3 regions of the Massilia sp. P1_C10 genome follow, and region 2 is predicted to be linked to each of the others. Evidence: predicted binding sites of a transcription regulator. Region 2 holds the regulator's gene; each other region holds the start of a gene.
The links. The regulator LexA, encoded in region 2, represses DNA repair genes until DNA is damaged. The targets are predictions, from matches to a motif close to ACTGTATNNNNATACAGT.
Positions count from the first base shown of each region.

Region 1: the regulator LexA is predicted to act here: its motif matches at 3,557-3,574, upstream of AC1D02_RS21560 (putative DNA modification/repair radical SAM protein).
Region 3: the regulator LexA is predicted to act here: its motif matches at 2,615-2,632, upstream of recA (recombinase RecA).

Region 1 covers NZ_JBFUAC010000014.1:50,544-56,971, reverse strand. Annotated here, with positions in the region: gene AC1D02_RS21570 (hypothetical protein) at 150-572, opposite strand; gene AC1D02_RS21565 (UdgX family uracil-DNA binding protein) at 838-2,334, opposite strand; gene AC1D02_RS21560 (putative DNA modification/repair radical SAM protein) at 2,310-3,542, opposite strand; gene AC1D02_RS21555 (M16 family metallopeptidase) at 3,671-6,427, opposite strand.
Region 2 covers NZ_JBFUAC010000002.1:549,512-555,939, reverse strand. Annotated here, with positions in the region: gene AC1D02_RS06870 (cystathionine gamma-synthase family protein) at 1-919, shown strand, start outside; gene AC1D02_RS06865 (sel1 repeat family protein) at 942-1,706, shown strand; gene lexA (transcriptional repressor LexA) at 1,710-2,348, opposite strand; gene AC1D02_RS06855 (DUF29 domain-containing protein) at 2,646-3,134, shown strand; gene rpsF (30S ribosomal protein S6) at 3,253-3,651, shown strand; gene priB (primosomal replication protein N) at 3,682-3,975, shown strand; gene rpsR (30S ribosomal protein S18) at 4,007-4,297, shown strand; gene rplI (50S ribosomal protein L9) at 4,324-4,776, shown strand; gene AC1D02_RS06830 (replicative DNA helicase) at 4,921-6,306, shown strand; gene AC1D02_RS06825 (DUF47 domain-containing protein) at 6,374-6,428, shown strand, end outside.
Region 3 covers NZ_JBFUAC010000012.1:58,242-64,669, forward strand. Annotated here, with positions in the region: gene AC1D02_RS20790 (DUF2889 domain-containing protein) at 1-189, opposite strand, end outside; gene AC1D02_RS20795 (hypothetical protein) at 523-807, shown strand; gene recX (recombination regulator RecX) at 1,013-1,468, opposite strand; gene recA (recombinase RecA) at 1,473-2,555, opposite strand; gene AC1D02_RS20810 (response regulator) at 2,756-3,451, shown strand; gene AC1D02_RS20815 (sensor histidine kinase N-terminal domain-containing protein) at 3,448-4,968, shown strand; gene AC1D02_RS20820 (DUF4212 domain-containing protein) at 4,952-5,302, shown strand; gene AC1D02_RS20825 (sodium:solute symporter family protein) at 5,299-6,428, shown strand, end outside.

The DNA of each region.
Region 1 (6,428 bases), on a different contig from region 2:
CAGCCAGCAGGCCGGGTTCCGGGACTGCGAATTGGGCCAGAAGTTTGTCGCCGCCGCCGACGAAGCGAAGAAGCGGCGCAGCGGATGTGCCGGCCGAACCCGGAGGCTGGCGCCCGTATCTGAGCGCCGCCACCGTGCCGGCGTCATCGTTACCGGCTGGAGAGCAGCCGCACGACTTCCGTTGCGGATTCACCGGCCTGCGCCGTCTGGCGCGGCACCACCATCAGCATTTCGCCCGTGACCTCGTCGAGGTCGCTGCGGTTGAGCGTCATCTTCAAAGACCTGTCGGTGGCGACGAAAGTGTTCGCCGATGCGGCCACCAGTGACTTGCTCGGACCGTCATTCACCGTCGCATACATGCGGCTGCCGAACACTTTCAGACGCATCGTCTGTCCGTTCGATAGATCGTACATGCCCTTGTACGCGTCAAGATCCCCCGGGAACACCGTATACCTGTGCTCTGGCAGCACAATCTGGTATCCGGTAATCCGGACGGATTGCTCTGGTTCGGTCTGCGCCGTCGCTCCCAGCGCGAGCATTCCCAGGAAACTAGAAATCAGCAGGCGTCTCATCATAAGCTCCTATTCTGTGCACTCAACAATCGACCGGCAGCCTGTGCCGATCCACGGTGCGACCATGTTCTTCTCGATCTCACTAATGTTAAATATAGTCGCCAATCGAGCCCATGCACGTGTTTTTTTTGATAAGAATTGATTGCGCTTTCTCGACTGAAGCGGTCGACAAACTCGCTGCTGAGATTGTTAAATGTCTCTCTGAACCTCCATTGCGTCCAATGGGGTAGGCGGGAGGAATGTTGAGGGCGCGTGCGGCGCCACGTCAGCCGCCATCCGGTTGCGTCAACAAGCGCTGCGCCTGCTTCAATCCCTCCACCATCGCCGCCAGCGCGTGCTGTTTTGCCGCCTCGTCCGGCACCCGCAGCACGTACGACGGGTGGTACACCGTCACCACCCAGCGTCCGCCGTGGCGCATCGGTTTGCCGATCGTGTCCTTCAGCGTGACGTTGGCGGTACCCAGCACCGACTTGAGCGCGGTGCTGCCGAGGGCGACGATCACGTCCGGCTTCACGTGGGCTAGTTCCTGGTCGAGCCAGTAGCTGCACGCCTCGATCTCGCGCTGCGCCGGCGTCTTGTGCAGCCGGCGCTTGCCGCGCGGCTCCCACTTGAAGTGCTTGACCGCGTTGGTCAGGTAGACCGTGCGCCGGTCCAGGCCGGCATCGCGCAGGACCTGGTCCAGCAGCTGGCCGGCCGGGCCGACGAACGGTTCTCCGGCCAGGTCTTCCTGGTCGCCCGGCTGTTCGCCGACCAGCATGATGCGCGCATGCGCCGGACCGGCGCCGCCCACCGCCTGCGTGGCGTGCCGCCACAGCTCGCAGCGCCGGCACTGGTCCAGCGTGGACGGAGCCTGGCGCTGCGGCTGCGCCTTGTCGGCGGCGATCGGGATGGTGGTGCCGCGCCGCTGCCCCACCGCCTCGGCCTGGCCGGTGCGGCGCGCGCCGGCCGCCGCCTGCGTCACCATCTGCGGCACCACGCTGCCTTCCGGCAGGTGCTTCCAGAAGCGCGACGGGATGTGGCTGCGCATCAGTCCCGCGTTCAGCCGCGCCGGATTGAAGATGCTGCGGTAGTAGGTGAGCCACAGCGCTTCGCCGGCGTCGTCGAGGTCGGCCGCGCTGTTGACCAGCGGCCCGGTGTTGTGCAGCGTTTCGCCGTCCCACAGCACGCTGGCGTCCGGCGTGGCGATCATCCAGCTGATGCGGCCCATGCGGCTGACGAAGTGCTGCGCCACTTGCGGCAGCACGTCGTGGGCCGGCTCGAACCAGGCGACGAAACGCGGCGCGCCGGCTGCTTCGGGACGCTCGCGAAAGCGGATGTAGGCATGCATGTCGTGCTCCTCGCGGTGCACCGCCTTGACCATCGCATGCAGCCGGCTGCCGTCTTCATCTGCCGGCGACAGCACCACCTGCTCGCCATGCTGCCAGCGCCAGACCACCCGGTACAGGAAGGCCCAGCGGTCCGGCACGCGGCAGCATGCGGCGCTTTGCAGCATGTCCATCAGCTTGCGCGGCAGGTGCATCACGGGCCTTGCCTGGCTGAGGTCGATCGCGAGCGGCGCCGCAGCCGGTGCCGGCGCCGCCGCAGCCGCGCCAAACAGGTCGGCCTCGGCGCCGTGCCCGACCCAGGTGACGGCGTGCGGCGCGATGTCGAACGCGAGCAGTTCGCGCGCCGCCTCACGCCATTCGCCGAATCCGGCCACTTGCAAAGGCTGGCCGGCGCTGGCGGCGACCGCCGCGTTTATGCTGCCCGCAATTCCGGCCATAAGTTCATCTGCTGCGACGAATCGGCCAGCGAACGCCGCAGCACCTCCGACGATGCCGCTCCGGCCGCCGGCGAATAATCGGCGGTGACGATGAAGGGCGCAATTTTTTTCATGCTGCAGCGTAGCCGCGTGAGATCGACATAGCGGATCCGGCGCAGCCGCCGCAGTTCGACGATGCGCTTGGCGTTGCGCAGGCCGATGCCCGGCACGCGCGCGATCATGCTGGCGTCGGCCATGTTCAGGTCCATCGGAAAATGCTCGCGGTTGGCCAGCGCCCACGCCAGCTTGGGGTCGATGTCGAGCGCCAGGTTGCCGCCGCTGGCGGGCAGCAGTTCGCTGGCGACGAAGCCGTAACTGCGCAGCAGGAAGTCGGCCTGGTAGAGCCGGTGCTCGCGCAGCATCGGCGGCGGCGCCAGCGGCACGCTGCCGGGACTTTGCGGGATGGGGCTGAAGGCGGAGTAATAGACGCGCTTGAGCTTGTAGCTGGTGTACAGCGTTTCCGCGGTCGCCAGGATGGTCTGGTCGTCGCTGGCGTCGGCGCCGACGATCATCTGGGTGCTCTGCCCGGCCGGCGCGAACTTGGGCGACTTGGGCTCCTCGGCTTTTTCATCGAGCCGGCGCCGGATCGAGCCCATCGCCAGTTTGATGGTGTGCACGCTTTTTTCGGGGGCGAGCTTTTCCACGCTGGCCTGGGTCGGCAGTTCGATGTTGACGCTGAGGCGGTCGGCGTATTTGCCGGCCGCGGCGATCAGCGCCGGGTCGGCGTCCGGGATGGTCTTGAGGTGGATATAGCCGCGGAAGTTGTGCACCTCGCGCAGCTGGCGCGCGATGTGGACCAGCTGCTCCATCGTGTAGTCGGCCGAACGAATGATGCCGGAGCTGAGGAACAGGCCGTCGATGTAATTGCGCAGGTAGAAATCGACGGTGAGCTTGACCACCTCGTCGACCGAAAAACGCGCGCGCGGCACGTTGGAGGTGCGCCGGTTGACGCAGTACTGGCAGTCGTAGATGCAGAAGTTGGTGAGCAGGATCTTGAGCAGCGAGACGCAGCGGCCGTCCGGCGTGTAGCTGTGGCAGATGCCCATGCCGTTGGTGGCGCCGATGCCGTCCTTGCCCTCGGACGAGCGCTTGGGCGCCCCGCTGCTGGCGCAGGAGGCGTCGTATTTCGCTGCGTCAGCGAGGATTTCCAGCTTGTCGGTGAGTTCCATCGGCTTCGGCTCTAACTGTATGTTTATACAGTATTTTACACCGAAGACGATGGAATGGCGCGCGATTGCGCGGCTTCATGTCCAGGACGACTAAAAAAGCCACACACGTGGGGTCTGACCCCAAATGACTACCGCGGCAAAGAATTGCCTTCGGCGTCCAGGACGACGACGTCGCCCCAGCCCAGCTCGCGCACGCCTTTTTCGATCTTGCGCAGGTCGCCGATCACCAGCCACGTCACCTGCTCGGGGCGGATGAACTTGCGCGCGGCGGCGGCCAGTTGCGGCTCGGTGAGGCCGCGGATATTGCCGGCGTAATCAGCCCAGTAGTTGTCCGGCAGCTTCAGGTTGATCGAGGTCAGCGCCGCCGACTCCAGCGCCGCCACGGTCTCGAAGCGGCCAGCCAGGCGCGATCCCATGTTGCGCATGATGCTGGCGTACTCCTCGCCCGCCAGCGGACGCTCGCCGGCCACGCCGCGAATCTCCTTGGCCACTTCGACCATCGATTCGCGCGTCTTGTCGGTCTGCACCGGCGCGATGATCATCAGCGCGCGCTGGCCGCGCGGGTTGGTCAGGCCGCCCGAGGTGCCGTAGCTCCAGTGCTTGTCGAGGCGCAGGTTGCGGTTCAGGCGCGAGGTGGCCATGCCGCCGAAATTCTGCATCACCGGCTCCATCGCGAGATCCTCCGGCTGGCCCTGGGTCTGCGACAGTTCGCCGGCGACGATGATCGATTGTGGCGCGTCCGGCTTGTCGACCAGGTAGATTTTTGCAGGCGCGGTGCGCGCGGCGGCCATGCCTTCGCGGACCGGGGCACTGCCGGCGCGCCAGGCGCCGAAGCTCGCTTCAAGCGCCGGCATCACCTTCTCCAGCGTGGTGTCGCCGGTTACGACGATGGTGGCGTTGCCCGGCTTGAACCAAGCCGCGTGCCAGGCCGCGAGGTCGTCGCGGCCAATAGCGGCGATGGTCTTCTCGGTGCCGATCGGGGTGCGTCCGTAGGCGTTGTCAGGACCGTACAGCAGGCCAGGCATCAGGCGCTGCGCCAGGCCGGTCGGCTGCGCGCGTTCCTGCGCGATCTGCGCCAGGCGGCGCTGCTTCTGCAGCGCGAACTGATCGGGGGCGAAGGCCGGATTGAGCGCGGCGTCGGCCATGATCGCCAGCGACGGCGCCAGGTTGGCGCTGGTCGACTGCAGGCGCACGATCGACAGCTCCGGCGTGGTGCCGGCGGACATGCGCGCGCCGAGCGACTCGAGCGCGTCCGACATCTGGAAGGTGTCGCGGGTCTTGCTGCCCTTGTCGAGCAAGTCGAGCGCCAGCGACGCGGCGCCGGCCCTGGCCGCCGTGTCGGAGGTGGATCCGGCATCGACGGCCAGCGCGACGTGGACGATCGGCGCGGAGTGCCGTTCGAGCACCATCACCTTCAGGCCGTTTTTCAGCTGGCCGCGCACGATCGCCGGAAACTTCACCTCAGGCGGATTGCCCAGCGCCGGCAGCAGCTTGCGGTCGACCGCCGGCTTGGCCGCTGCCAGCTTGGCGAACGGACGCACGGTCATCGTGTAGTAGTTCGCGCGCAGCCACTTGTTGGCGGCGGTCTTCACTTCCGCAGGATTGGCGTTGGCCATGCGCTCGAGTCGGGTCAGGTAAGCGTCCGGCGCGCCGCCGTAGGTCATGCTTTCGGCCAGCACGTCGGAACGCCCGCCGAAGCCGCCCAGGCGCTCGATGCTGCGCGAGAAATCGGCCAGGTTGCGGGTCTTCACGCGCGCCAGTTCGGCGGCGGTCGGCCCCTTGTCCAGCAGTTCGGCCAGCACCGCGTCGACTTCGCGCTCGACCAGTTGCGGATCGACGCCCGGCTTGACCATCACCGAGATGTTGAAGGTGCTTCCCAGCTCGCTGTCGTTGACCGATGCGTTCACCGATGTGGCCAGCGCCTTCTCGTACACCAGGCGGCGGTCGAGGCGCGCGTTCTTCGAGCCGGCCAGCACATTGGCGAACAGTTCGAGGCGCTGCACGTCCGGGTCCTTCCATGCGGCCGCGTGCCAGCTGCGCGTCACGCGCACCTGCGGCACCTGGTCTTCCATCTCGTCGCGGATATTGCGGTCGAGCGTGGGGATCCAGGTCTCGGTACGCGGCAGCGGCGGGCCCGGAGGGATCGCGCCGAAGTATTTGTTCACCAGTTCCAGCGCGCGCTCGGGGGTGATGTCGCCGGCCAGCGAAATCACGGCGTTGTTCGGGCCGTAGTAGGTGCGGTACCACTCCTTGATGTCGTCCAGCGAAGCGGCGTTCAGGTCGTCCATGCTGCCGATCGTCGACCACGAATACGGGTGCGAATACGGATACATCTTGGCGCTGATTTCGTTGCGCACGCGCCCGTATGGCTGGTTCTCGCCCTGGCGCTTTTCGTTCTGCACCACGCCGCGCTCGCGCTCGAGCATCTCCTTCGAGATGTAGTTCGCCAGGAAGCCCATGCGGTCCGACTCGAGATACAGCGTGCGCTCGAGCGCCGACACCGGCACGTCCTCGAAGAAGTTGGTGCGGTCGGTGTTGGTGGTGCCGTTGCGGTTGTTGGCGCCCAGGTCGTCCATCGCCTCGCGGAAGCCGTGCGGATAATTCTCGGAGCCGTTGAAGAAGAAGTGTTCGAACAAATGCGCGAAGCCGGTCTTGCCGCGCTTCTCGTTGCGCGATCCGACGTGGTACCACATGTTCACGCCGACCACCGGCACGTTGTGGTCTTCGTGGACGATCAAGGTCAGGCCGTTCGACAGCACGAATTTTTTATAGGCGATGGTGTACGGGGCGCGGTCGAACGAAGCCGGCGCGGCGTGCAGCGGCGCCGCGGCCTGCGCGGCCACGGAGAATCCGAACGCGAGGGCAACCAGGAGTTTGAGTTTCATG
Region 2 (6,428 bases):
GTCGTCCTTCCTGTTCGGTAACACCAACAGCCTGTGGCAGACAGTGGCGGGGCAGGGCGTGGCGGTCGATTTCGTCGACGCCACCGATGTCGCCAACGTCGAAGCGGCGCTGAACGCGAACACGCGGCTGGTGTTCGCCGAGACCATCGCCAACCCGCGCACCCAGGTCGCCGACCTGGCCCGCATCGGCGCGCTGTGCCGCGCGCGCGGCATCCTGTTCGTGGTCGACAACACCATGACCACGCCCTGGCTGTTCCGCCCCAAGGCGGTCGGCGCCGGCCTGGTGGTCAACTCGCTGACCAAGTCGATCGGCGGCCACGGCATCGCGCTGGGCGGCAGCCTGACCGACACCGGCGAATACGACTGGAACAACTACCCCAATATCGCCGACAACTACAAGCGCAATCCGCCGGCCCAGTGGGGCATGGCGCAGCTGCGCGCCAAGGGCCTGCGCGACTTCGGCGCCTCGCTCGGGCCGGAAGCGGCGCACCACATCGCGGTCGGCGCCGAGACGCTGGCGCTGCGCATGGAGCGCAGCTGCGCCAACGCGATGGCGCTGGCGCGCATGCTCGAAGCCGACCCGCGCGTGGCGGCGGTGCACTATCCGGGCCTGGTCTCGCATCCGCAGCACGACCTGGCCGGCGCGCTGTTCCGCTCCTACGGCTCGCTGTTCAGCTTCGAGCTGGCGGACGGCATCGATTGCTTCGACTACCTGAACCGGCTGAACATCGGCATCCCGGCCAGCAACCTGGGCGACACCCGCACCCTGGTGATCCCGGTGGCGCACACCATCTTCTTCGAGATGGGGGCCCAGCGCCGCGCCAGCATGGGCATCGCCGAATCGCTGATCCGCGTGTCGGTCGGCATCGAGGATACGGCGGACCTGCTGGCCGATTTCAAGGGCGCGCTGGACGCCTGACACTTTCGAAAGACTGGACCCGATGAAGAAATTTGTACTCTGCCTGAGCCTTTCCTTCGCTGCCCTGGGCGCCAGCGCCGACGAACTCGCCGACGCGAACGCCCAGTTCCAGAAAAAGGCTTACCCCCAGGCATTGCAGGCCTACACCAAACTGGCCAATGGCGGCAATGCTGAAGCCCAGCGCCACCTGGCCGAGATGTACTGGTACGGCGAGGCGGGCGCGATCGACGACGCCAAGGCGCAGTTGTGGTTCACCAAGGCGGCGGCGAAGGGCGACAAGGTCGCCGTGGCGGCGCTCGAAGTGATGCGGCAGCGGACGGCGCGGCGCGCCGAGATCGACTACTGGGTGACGAAGTACGACGGCGCCGACCTCAAATCGGGCAAGTTCAGCTGCGCCGCACCGCGCATTCCCGCGATCTCGAAGGGCAACGACGACATCAAGCGGGTCGCCGACAAGGTCGAAATCTGGCAGGATTGCTATAACGGCTTCGTGGCTAACATGAACGCGCACGCCACGCTGGAGTCGGTGGTGCCCGACGACCTGTTCAAGTTATTCAACCAGCAGGAGACGGAAGCGGCGAGGGCGCGCCTGGAAGAGGCGCGGCAGCGTATCGTGGCCGACGCCTCGATCGGCGCAAAGCTGACGCTGGCCGACTACGCCGCCTGGCGCGGCGCGACCGAGGCCTGGGTCAAGGAGCACAACGAACTGGTCAAGTCCTCGGACAGCGGCGGCCGTGCCGCCGAGCTCGAGGCGCGCAAGAACAACTACGTACCGGTCAGCAAATAAGGCTTAGTGCCAGGTCCGCATCAGGCCGACGGCGAGTCCTTCGAGGGCGAAGTCGTCGACTGAGGGATCGACCTTGATCACCTTGAAGTCCGGGTTCTCCGGCAACAATTCAATCAGCGCGCCGGTCTTGCGGTAGCGCTTGACGGTGACGTCGTCGCCGATGCGCGCGACCACGATCTGGCCATTCTTCGCGCTGTCGATCTTCTTCACGGCCAGCAGGTCGCCGTCCATGATGCCGGCGTCGCGCATCGACAGGCCGCGCACCTTCAGTAGGAAGTCCGGTTTCGACGAAAACATCGCCGGGTCGACGCTGTAGGTGGCCTCGACATGCTCGAGCGCCAGGATCGGCGAGCCGGCGGCGACGCGGCCGACCAGCGGCAGCGACATCATCAGCGTCGGCGGCGGCATCGGCATCGATTCCGGGATGCCGGCGCCGACCAGCCGGATGCCGCGCGAGGTGCCGGGCGAGATTTCGATGACGCCCTTGCGCGCCAATGCCTGCAGGTGCTCCTCGGCGGCGTTGGCCGACTTGAAGCCCAGTTCGGTGGCGATTTCGGCGCGGGTCGGCGGAAAGCCCGTGTTCTCGATTGCATCCCGAATCAGGTTAAGGATCTGTTCTTGCCGTGCTGTGAGCTTGATCATTGGGTGTGCGGGTGCTGGTTGTATGAACAGACTGTATTTTTGTACAGTATTTCGTCCAGCGCAAGGGAAACTTCACAAAAAACCGGTGTCAGCGCTCCGAAAATTCGAAAAACCGCAGTTTTCCACCCAAATTGAGCAATTTTCCCGATCAAGCCAAGAGCGAAACCCGATATTCACGTCACTGTTTGCCGGCGGAGTTCGATGCTTCCGGAGGTCTGACCCCGATTGGTGCATGTTGCCGGGTTCGCTGGACGAGTCGATAAGCGAGTGCTAACGTGACTCAATAGGAGGTTCACCATGTTGGAACTCAAAACGGACAGGCAGGATAGCGCCGACTATGAAGCGGATATGGTGCTGTGGTTCGAGCATCAGATCGCATTGTTGCGCCAGCGCCGCTTCACCGAGCTGGACCTGGAAAACCTGATCGAGGAACTTGAGTCCATCGTGAAACATGAGCGCAGGGCGCTGGAAAGTCGCCTCGAGGTGTTGCTGATGCACTTGCTGAAGTGCGAATTCCCGCCCGAACGCATGTCAAAGAGCTGGTTGCGCACGCTGTACGAACAACGTCGGCGGATCGAAAGAAAGCTGAAAGATAGTCCCAGCCTCGTGCCTGCACTGGCAGAGGTTGCGGAAGAGGCGTATCCGCACGCCGTTCAGCTTGCGGCCATCGAGACCGGCCTTGCGCCTTCCGCCTTCCCTGCCGCTAATCCGTATACCCTGGCCCAGCTGCGCGACGCCGGTTTCGTGCCTGGCAGCGCGGCTGGATCCGCTCCGCCCGCGCCCTGACGCCACAAACCCATTGCCAGCGCCGCCGCTTCCGCGCTATAATTGCCGGCTTTCCCTTCCCACACTCGTCTTGACGCCGAGGTGGGCTTTTGTTTTAAACGTCCCTAAGGAGTTATGCATGCGTCATTATGAAATCGTTTTTATCGTCCACCCGGACCAAAGCGAGCAAGTCCCGGCGATGATCGAACGTTACAAGGCCAGCGTCACCGCGCGCGGCGGTAACATTCATCGCGTCGAAGACTGGGGCCGTCGTCAGATGGCTTACTCGATCCAGAAGCTGCCTAAGGCACACTACATCTGCATGAACATCGAGTGCGACAACGAGACCCTGGTGGAACTCGAGACCGCATTCAAATTCAATGATGCCGTGCTGCGTCACCTCACCGTTAAGATGAAGAAGGCTGAAACCGCGCCGTCGCCGATGATGAAGTCGGTACAACGTGAAGACGCAGCCAAGAGCCACCGCACGGAAGCGCCGGCTGCCGCCGCTGCTCCAGCACCCGCCGCCGCTGCCTGATTGTTTGGGCTGGAACCTTAAGCTGGTGAAGTGAATCAACTTCAGTTTGTAGCATCGATTTCGGAGCGCGACGTATTGCGCTATACCCCGGCCGGCGTGCCGATCGTGTCCGCCACCCTGACGCATAGTTCGCAGCAGGTGGAAGCAGGGGTAGCCAGGTTGACCGAGTTTGAAATTACCGCGCTCGCCGCGGGTGAAATTTCAGGACGGTTTGCACGGGCCGAGTTGGGCGCAGTCCACCAGTTCACGGGATTTCTGGCCAAAAAGAATCGCAACAGCAAAGCGCTGGTGTTTCACATCATTGATTTCAGTGCCGCCGCCTAAGCGGGGTACTTTTTAGATACAGGAGCCTCAAATGGCATTCGGTAAAAAATTCGACAAGAACAAGCTCAAGCTTAAAGAAAAGCGCAAACAACAGAACCCACTGTTCAAGCGTAAGAAATTCTGCCGCTTCACCGCAGCAAACGTGGAGCAGGTCGACTACAAAGACGTCGACACCCTGAAGGACTTCGTCCAGGAAAACGGCAAGATCATGCCAGCACGCCTGACCGGCACCAAGGCGCACTACCAGCGCCAGGTTGACACCGCCATCAAGCGCGCACGCTACCTCGCGCTGCTGCCATACACCGACCTGCACCACGCTTAATCGCTGCAGAGAACCTGGAGAAAAATATGCAAATCATCCTGTTAGAAAAAGTCGTTAACGTCGGCAACCTCGGCGACGTCGTCAAAGTCAAAGACGGTTACGCTCGTAACTTCCTGATCCCGCAAAAGATGGCCCGCCGCGCCACCGCTTCGGCGGTCGCCGAATTTGAAGTCAAGCGCGCCGAACTGGAAAAAGCCGCCGCCGCCAAACTGGCAGCGTCGCAAGCCCAGGGCGAGAAACTGTCCGGCATGACCATCACCATCGCTCAAAAAGCGGGCGTCGATGGCCGTCTGTTCGGTTCCGTGACCAACTTCGACATCGCTGAAGCGCTGTCGAAGCAGGGTTTCGCGGTCGAGAAGGCCAATGTGCGCATGCCGACCGGCCCGCTCAAGACCGCCGGCGAGCATCCAGTCGCCGTCGCTCTGCACACCGACGTCGTGGTGGAAATCACCGTGTCCGTCGTTGGCGAAGCAGCCTAAGCAGCACGATCGGAGCGCGGGCCATGCGCCCGCGCGATGACACCATAAAGCCGGGTTATCCCGGCTTTTTTTACGTCCCTGCACGGCACTTTTTTCTCACCAATTATTGCTAGTGGGCGACCCGGAGCGGGTATAATTCGCGCCATGAATGCCCCCTCCGATCCGCAAGTCGACGCCCTCCGCATCCCCCCGCACTCGATCGAGGCGGAACAGTCCGTCATCGGCGGCCTGTTGCGCGACAACGCCGCGTGGGACCGCATCGCCGACTTCATGCATGCGGAAGACTTTTACCGCTACGACCACCGCATCATCTTCGAGCAGCTCGTCAAGCTGATCAACGCGGCCAAGCCGGCCGACGTGATCACCGTGTTCGAAGCGCTCAACAATCTCGGCAAGGCCGAGGAAGTGGGCGGCCTGCAATACCTCAACGCGATGGCGCAGAACACGCCGTCGGCGGCCAACATCCGCCGCTATGCCGAGATCGTGCGCGACCGCGGCATCCTGCGCAAGCTGATCACGACGGCCGACGAAATCTCCGGCAACGCGTTCAACCCGCAGGGCAAGGAAGTCAAGCAGATGCTCGACGAGGCCGAGTCGAAGATTTTCGCCATCGCCGAAGCCGGCTCGCGCGGCCAGCAGGGCTGGGTCGCGGTCCAGCCGCTGCTCACCCAGGTGGTCGAGCGCATCGACGAGCTGTACTCGCGCGACAACCAGAGCGAAATCACCGGCGTGCCGACCGGCTTCATCGACCTCGACCGCATGACTTCGGGCCTGCAGCCGGGCGACCTGGTGATCGTCGCCGGCCGTCCGTCGATGGGCAAGACCGCGTTCTCGGTCAACATCGGCGAGAACGTCGCGATCGACGCCGGCCTGCCGGTGGCCGTGTTCTCGATGGAGATGGGCGGCGCCCAGCTGGCCATGCGTATGCTCGGTTCGGTCGGCCAGCTTGACCAGCATCGCCTGCGCACCGGCCGCCTGCTCGACGAGGACTGGCCGCGCCTGACCCACGCGATCCAGAAAATGAACGACGCCCAGCTCTACATCGATGAGACGCCGGCGCTCAATTCGATCGAACTGCGCGCGCGCTCGCGCCGCCTGTCGCGCCAGTGCGGCAAGCTGGGACTGATCATCGTCGACTACCTGCAGCTGATGACGGGTAACCAGCCGGGCGACAACCGCGCTTCCGAGATTTCCGAAATCTCGCGCGGCCTGAAGGGCCTGGCCAAGGAACTGCATTGCCCGGTGATCGCGCTGTCGCAGCTGAACCGCTCGCTCGAGCAGCGCCCCAACAAGCGCCCGATCATGTCCGACTTGCGCGAGTCGGGCGCTATCGAGCAGGACGCCGACGTCATCATCTTCCTGTACCGCGACGAGGTCTACAACCCGGACTCGCCCGACAAGGGCACCGCGGAGATCATCATCGGCAAGCAGCGTAACGGTCCGATCGGCGCGGTGCGCCTGACCTGGATCGGCCAGTACACCAAGTTCGGCAACTACAGCGGCGGCCTGGCACTGTACCAGGGCGACTAACCAATCCGAAGGCGGCCACGCCGCGTGGACGCCTTCAGCACTTGCAGCACCCCTAACGGAGAATAATATGTTTGGACGCTTGATGCCCACCGAGGGCAAATTCTTTGACCTGTTTAACCAGC
Region 3 (6,428 bases), on a different contig from region 2:
GATGCGTAAGTTCAGGTCATGCACCGGGTCGCCGCCTTCGCGCAGGCCGGAGGCGAGCTTGATGTCGCCGGTCTTCACGTCGGTGATGCGCGCGTCGAGATCCCACAGGCCATCCTCGCGCGCAAAGGCGTCAACGTGGATCGCGCGGGTATGCCGTAAAGCGCGGGGAACAGGTGGAGACAAGGGCATAGAGACCAGGGCCGGCAATGCGGCGGTAAATAGTGATGCAGCCGTGTGCTGATGCACGTCGCCGCAGTTTCTACGGGGACAACCGCTCTTGCGGCGCTGCTAAAACCCCAAAAGTTTAGCACAAGACCGCCGTCAGTTGCACTGCAACATAGAATTTTGCCGGATATTGGCCGATTTTATTGCCTGATAATCAAGCTTGCGCGGCCGGGCGGAGGTCTAGTCCTGCGGGGGACGGGGATGCCGGGTTCCCGTCGTTGGCGCCGGGGCATGCGCCCCATCAAGATGCAGGCAGTCAATCCATGCATGCTGGCGGTTTCGACACGGAGGTAAATAATGACTGCCACCTGGCTTGCTTCGATCCGGCGCTTCTTCGGACTCAGTGAAGGCAATGAGAGTGCCGACATCAATCGTGCTCCGCGCCGCAGATTTGTTCGTACGAACAACGGTTTCGTGTGGAGCAGCGGCGTCAGCACAGAATCCGGATTCAATCCGTTCAGCAGCGACGACGATGAAAGTTCGGAGGACGATGATGGATCGAGTGGCAGCGACCTCGATGCGGACAGCGCCGAGTCGGAAGATGACAGCAGTTCGGACGATAGCGGATCGTCTGACGACTAGCGCAAGAGGCGAAAAACGGTATCAGGTGCGCGCGACCAGACACCGCCATGTCAAAAAAGCGCGGCGCCTTTCGCCGGTGAGGAGTATGCGCGCTCAACCGGAGTTGCCGCATACGGCGAAAGACGCCTTGCTGGGAAATCGTTTGCCGATCATTCAATGAGGTCAGGTCCGCAGGACCAGACCCCAACTCCGAATACTGCAGCGGCTAGTCGAATTCGTCGACGCTGCCTTTGATGGCCTTGCGCACCGCCGACTGCGAGAAGCCGCGCGTGAGCAGGAAGCGCATCTGCTTGGCGCGCCCCGCGGCATCGGTCGCGACTTCGCCGAACTTACGCTGCCAGACCTCGGCCGCGCGCGCCGCCTCGCTGTCCGCCAGCCCCGCCTTGAGCTCGGCCAGCGCTTCGCCCTTGACGCCATGCTGCTGCAGCTCGGCGACGATGCGGTTGTTGCCGTAACGCGCCCCGCGCCGGTTGATCAGCGATTCGGAAAAGCGTTCCGTCGACAGCCAGTTGTTCTGTTCGAGGAAGTCGAGCAAAGCGTTCACATCGTCTCCCTCTTCCGCATACTTCGACAGCTTGCGCCCCAGCTCGATCCGGCTGTGCTCGCGCATCGACAGGAAGCGCAAGGCACGGCCTTTCAGGCTCAGTTGGGGCGCAGCCATGGTATTACTCGGCGACGGCTTTCAGCTTGGCCGGCTTGGCTGCCGCCTCTTCGCCGGCAGGCGGCGGCAGTTCGCGCACGCCCAGCGCCGCGCGCACCTTGTTTTCGATCTCGCGCGCCAATGCCGGACGCTCGACCAGGAACAGGCGGGCGTTGTCCTTGCCCTGGCCGATGCGCTCGCCGTTGTAGCTGTACCACGAGCCGGACTTTTCGACGACCTTGTTGTCGGCGCCCAGGTCGAGGATTTCGCCCTCGCGCGAGGTGCCGGCGCCGTACAGGATGTCGAAGTGCGCTTCCTTGAACGGCGGCGCGATCTTGTTCTTGACGACCTTGACCTTGGTTTCGTTGCCGATCACTTCGTCGCCCGACTTGATCGAGCCGGTGCGGCGGATGTCCAGGCGCACCGAAGCGTAGAACTTGAGCGCGTTGCCGCCGGTGGTGGTCTCCGGGCTGCCGAACATGACGCCGATCTTCATGCGGATCTGGTTGATGAAGATGACCAGGGTGTTGGTGCGGTTGATCGAGCCGGTCAGCTTGCGCAGCGCTTGCGACATCAGGCGCGCCTGCAGGCCGGGCAGCGAGTCGCCCATGTCGCCTTCGATTTCGGCGCGCGGCGTGAGCGCGGCCACCGAGTCGATGACGACCAGGTCGACGCTGCCCGAGCGCACCAGCGCGTCGCAGATTTCCAGTGCCTGCTCGCCGGTGTCGGGCTGCGAAATGAGCAGCTCGGACAGGTTGATGCCCAGCTTCTGGGCGTAGCCGACGTCCAGCGCGTGCTCGGCGTCGATGAAGGCGCAGGTGCCGCCCAGCTTTTGCATTTGCGCGATGGTCTGCAGGGTCAGCGTGGTCTTGCCCGACGATTCAGGGCCGTAGATTTCGACGATGCGGCCGCGCGGCAAACCGCCGACGCCCAGCGCGATGTCGAGGCCGAGCGAGCCGGTCGAGACGACCTGGACTTCTTCGACCGGCGCGTTGCCGTCCATGCGCATGACCGAGCCCTTGCCGAACTGCTTTTCGATTTGCGCCAGCGCCGCGGCCAGGGCCTTGCTTTTTTCGGCGGCGTTTAAGTTCGTTTTCTTGTCGTCCATGGTGTTCTTTCAGTCTGGAATAAGGGCTGGTCAGGGGCCAGCGGGCCGGCACAGACGACACTGTACAAAAATACAGTAGTCTTTGCAAGCGGTGTTTGCGCGGCGTGTGAAAAATATCAAAATCAGGCGAATGACATCAAAGACTCGCCATGCGGCACTAAATGCCACACAATGGTCACATTGATATCACGGGTTCCGCCATGCGTATTTTACTTGCCGAGGATGATAGCGTGCTGGCCGATGGATTGACGCGGTCGCTGCGCCAGTCCGGCTACGCCATCGACTGCGTCAAGAACGGCCCCGACGCCGACACCGCGCTGTCGACCCAGGAATTCGACCTCCTGATCCTCGACCTGGGCCTGCCCAAGATGAGCGGGCTGGAAGTGCTGCGCCGCCTGCGCGCCCGCTCCTCGCTGCTGCCGGTGCTGATTTTGACGGCCGCCGATTCGATCGAGCAGCGCGTCAATGGCCTCGACCTGGGCGCCGACGATTACATGGCAAAGCCGTTCGCGCTGTCCGAACTGGAGGCGCGGGTGCGCGCGCTGACCCGGCGCGGCGCCGGCGGCGGCTCCACCGTGATCCGCCACGGCCCGCTGTCGTACGACCAGGTCGGGCGCAGCGCCTACATCAACGACCAGATGCTCGACCTGTCGGCGCGCGAACTGGGCCTGCTCGAGATCCTGCTGGCGCGCACCGGCCGGCTGGTCTCGAAGGAGCAGCTGGTCGACCACTTGTGCGAATGGGGCGAGGAAGTGTCGAACAACGCCATCGAAGTGTACGTGCACCGCCTGCGCAAGAAGATCGAAGTGGGCGGCGTGCGCATCGCCACCGTGCGCGGCCTGGGCTACTGCCTCGAACGCAGCGCCGCCGCCGAACCGGGCCCCGAATCGAAGTGAAGGCGCGCGAGAGCAGCCCCTTTCTTCCCGACGCCGTCATCGAGCCGGCGCCGCCGGCCAGTTCCGAGCAGGACGAGAACATCCAGCATTCGCTGTTCGGCGAGATCCTCGACTGGATGCTGGCGCCGCTGCTGCTGCTGTGGCCAATGAGTATCGCCATCACCTACCTGGTCGCCAAGTCGATCGCCAACCAGCCGTTCGACCATGCGCTGGAGGACAGCGTCACGGTGCTGGCGCAGCAGGTGCGCGAAGTCGACGGCAAGGTGGTGTCGCGCCTGGCCGGCGGCGCGCGCGAGGTGCTGCGCGCCGACGACATCGACAACGTCTACTTCCAGGTCAGCGGGGCGCGCGGTGAATTCGTCGACGGCGACCGCGACCTGCCGCCGCCGCCCGAGGACGAGCGCGGACACGGCGCGACGGTGCTGTTCCGCAACGACGCGATGCACGGCACGCCGGTGCGCATCGCCTATTCCTATGTGAACCTGCATCCGGCCACGGCGCGCGGCGAGGCGCCGCACCAGGCGCTGATCCAGGTCGCCGAGACGCTCGACAAGCGCGCGCAGCTGGCCAATGAAATCATCAAGGGCGTGATCCTGCCGCAGTTCATCATCCTGCCGATCGTGCTCGGCCTGGTGTGGCTGGCGCTCGCGCGCGGGCTGTCGCCGCTGGCGCAGCTGCAGGAGCGCATCCGCGCGCGCCGCCCCGACGACCTGTCGCCGATCGATTCGCGCCAGGTGCCCGAGGAGATCTCGCCGCTGGTCGGCTCGCTCAACGAGATGCTCGAGCGGCTGTCGCAGACCATCGACCTGCAGAAGCGCTTCATCGCCGACGCCGCGCACCAGATGAAGACGCCGCTGGCCGGCATGCGCATGCAGTCGGAGCTGGCGCTGCGCCAGGTCGATCCGGACGAAATCCACCGCTCGCTCGAACAGCTGGCCAAGAGTTCGGAGTCGGCCACGCGGCTGGTGAACCAGCTGCTGGCGCTGGCGCGGGCCGAGAACCAGCCGGCGCGCGGCGAAGCGTTCGAGCAGGTCGACCTGGCCTCGGTGGCGCGCGCCACGGTACAGGACTGGGTGCAGGCCTCGTTCGCGCACAGCATCGACCTGGGATTCGAGTCGCAGGATGACGCAATCGTGGTCGCGGCCAATCCGCTGATGCTGCGCGAACTGCTGTCGAACCTGATCGACAACGCGCTGCGCTACACCCCGCGCGGCGGCAGCGTCACCGTGCGCGTGCGCAGCGCGGCCGGCGTGGCGATGCTCGAAGTGGAAGACACCGGCCCGGGCATCGCGCCATCCGAACGCGCGCGCGTGTTCGAGCGCTTCTACCGCATCCTCGGCAGCGGCGCCCCCGGCAGCGGGCTGGGACTGGCGATCGTGCGCGAGATCGCCCAGCAGCACGGCGCCGAAGTCGAGATTTTCAATAACCCGCACAGCCCCATGAAGCAGGCGGCCGGAAGCCTGTTCCGGGTCAGCTTCCCGCCGCCGCCCGAGCCGCCCCATGACGAAGACGCCTGATCCCATCATCCCCCTGGCCGGCGCCGACGCCGGCGCCGCGGCCCAGCGCCAGCTGGTGCTGCAGAGCGCGCGCGCCACCCACTGGCAGCGCACGCGCGGCCTGACCGGCGCCCTGCTGGCGCTGTGGCTGGCCACCACCTTCTGCAGCGCGTTCTTCGCGCGCGAGCTGGCCGGCTTCACGGTGTTCGGCTGGCCGCTGCCGTTCTACCTCGCCGCGCAGGGCGCCGCCCTGATCTACCTGGCGATCCTGGGCGCGTACGCGCTGGCGATGCGCCGCTACGACCGTGCGTACCGGCGCCGCCTCGGCCCCGCGCAAGCCGGAGACGGCGCGTGAACGGCGCCTCCCTGTTCGCGCGCCTGTCGCGCTACTACCTGTACTTCGCCGGCTGCTTCTGCGCCTTCCTGGTCGCGCTGGCGCTGCTGGAGCAGGAGGGCATGCCGCGCGTGTGGATCGGCTACCTGTTCATGTTCGCCACCATTGTGCTGTACGCGGGGATCGGCGTGATCAGCCGCACCTCGAACGTGTCCGAATACTACGTGGCGGGACGGCGCGTGCCGGCCCTGTTTAACGGCATGGCCACCGCCGCCGACTGGATTTCGGCGGCCAGCTTCATCAGCCTGGCCGGCGGCCTGTACCTGCACGGCTTCGACGGCCTGGCCTACATCATGGGCTGGACCGGCGGCTACGTGCTGGTGGCGCTCTTGATCGCGCCCTACCTGCGCAAGTTCGCGCAGTACACCATCCCCGACTTCCTGGCGGCGCGCTACGGCGGCGGCCCGGGCGGGCGCGGCACACCGGTGCGCATGATGGCGGTCGGCGCCACCATCATTGTGTCGTTCACCTACGTCGTCGCGCAGATCTACGCGGTCGGCCTGATCGCCTCGCGCTTTACCGGCGTCGACTTCTCGGTCGGGATTTTCCTCGGCCTGGCCAGCATCCTGGTCTGCTCCTTCCTCGGCGGGATGCGCGCGATCACCTGGACCCAGGTGGCGCAGTACATCATCATCCTGGTCGCCTTCCTGATTCCGACCATGTGGCTGTCGGCCAAGCACGCCGGCAATCCGCTGCCGCAGGTGGCCTACGGCGCGGTGCTGTCGAAGCTGGCGCAGCGCGAAGTGCAGCTGGAAGGCGACCCGAAGGAGCAGCAGGTGCGCGCGATGTTCCGCCAGCGCGCCGATTCTTACGCGCAGCGCATCAAGGCGCTGCCGGCGTCGTGGGAAGCGGGCAAGTTCGAAGCGCAGCGCCAGCTCGACGAGGTCCGGCTGCGCAGCGCCTCGCTGATGGAGATCCGCGCCATCGAGCGCGCGCTGGCCGCCTACCCGAAGACGGTCGAGGAAGCGGCGCGCAGCTGGGCCGAGCTGCAGGCGGCAAACCTGGCGCGCGCCCAGCCGCCGGAGCCGCACGCGACGCCCTTCCCCGGCGCCGACGCCGCGCAGTCCGACAGCCGCCGCAACAACTT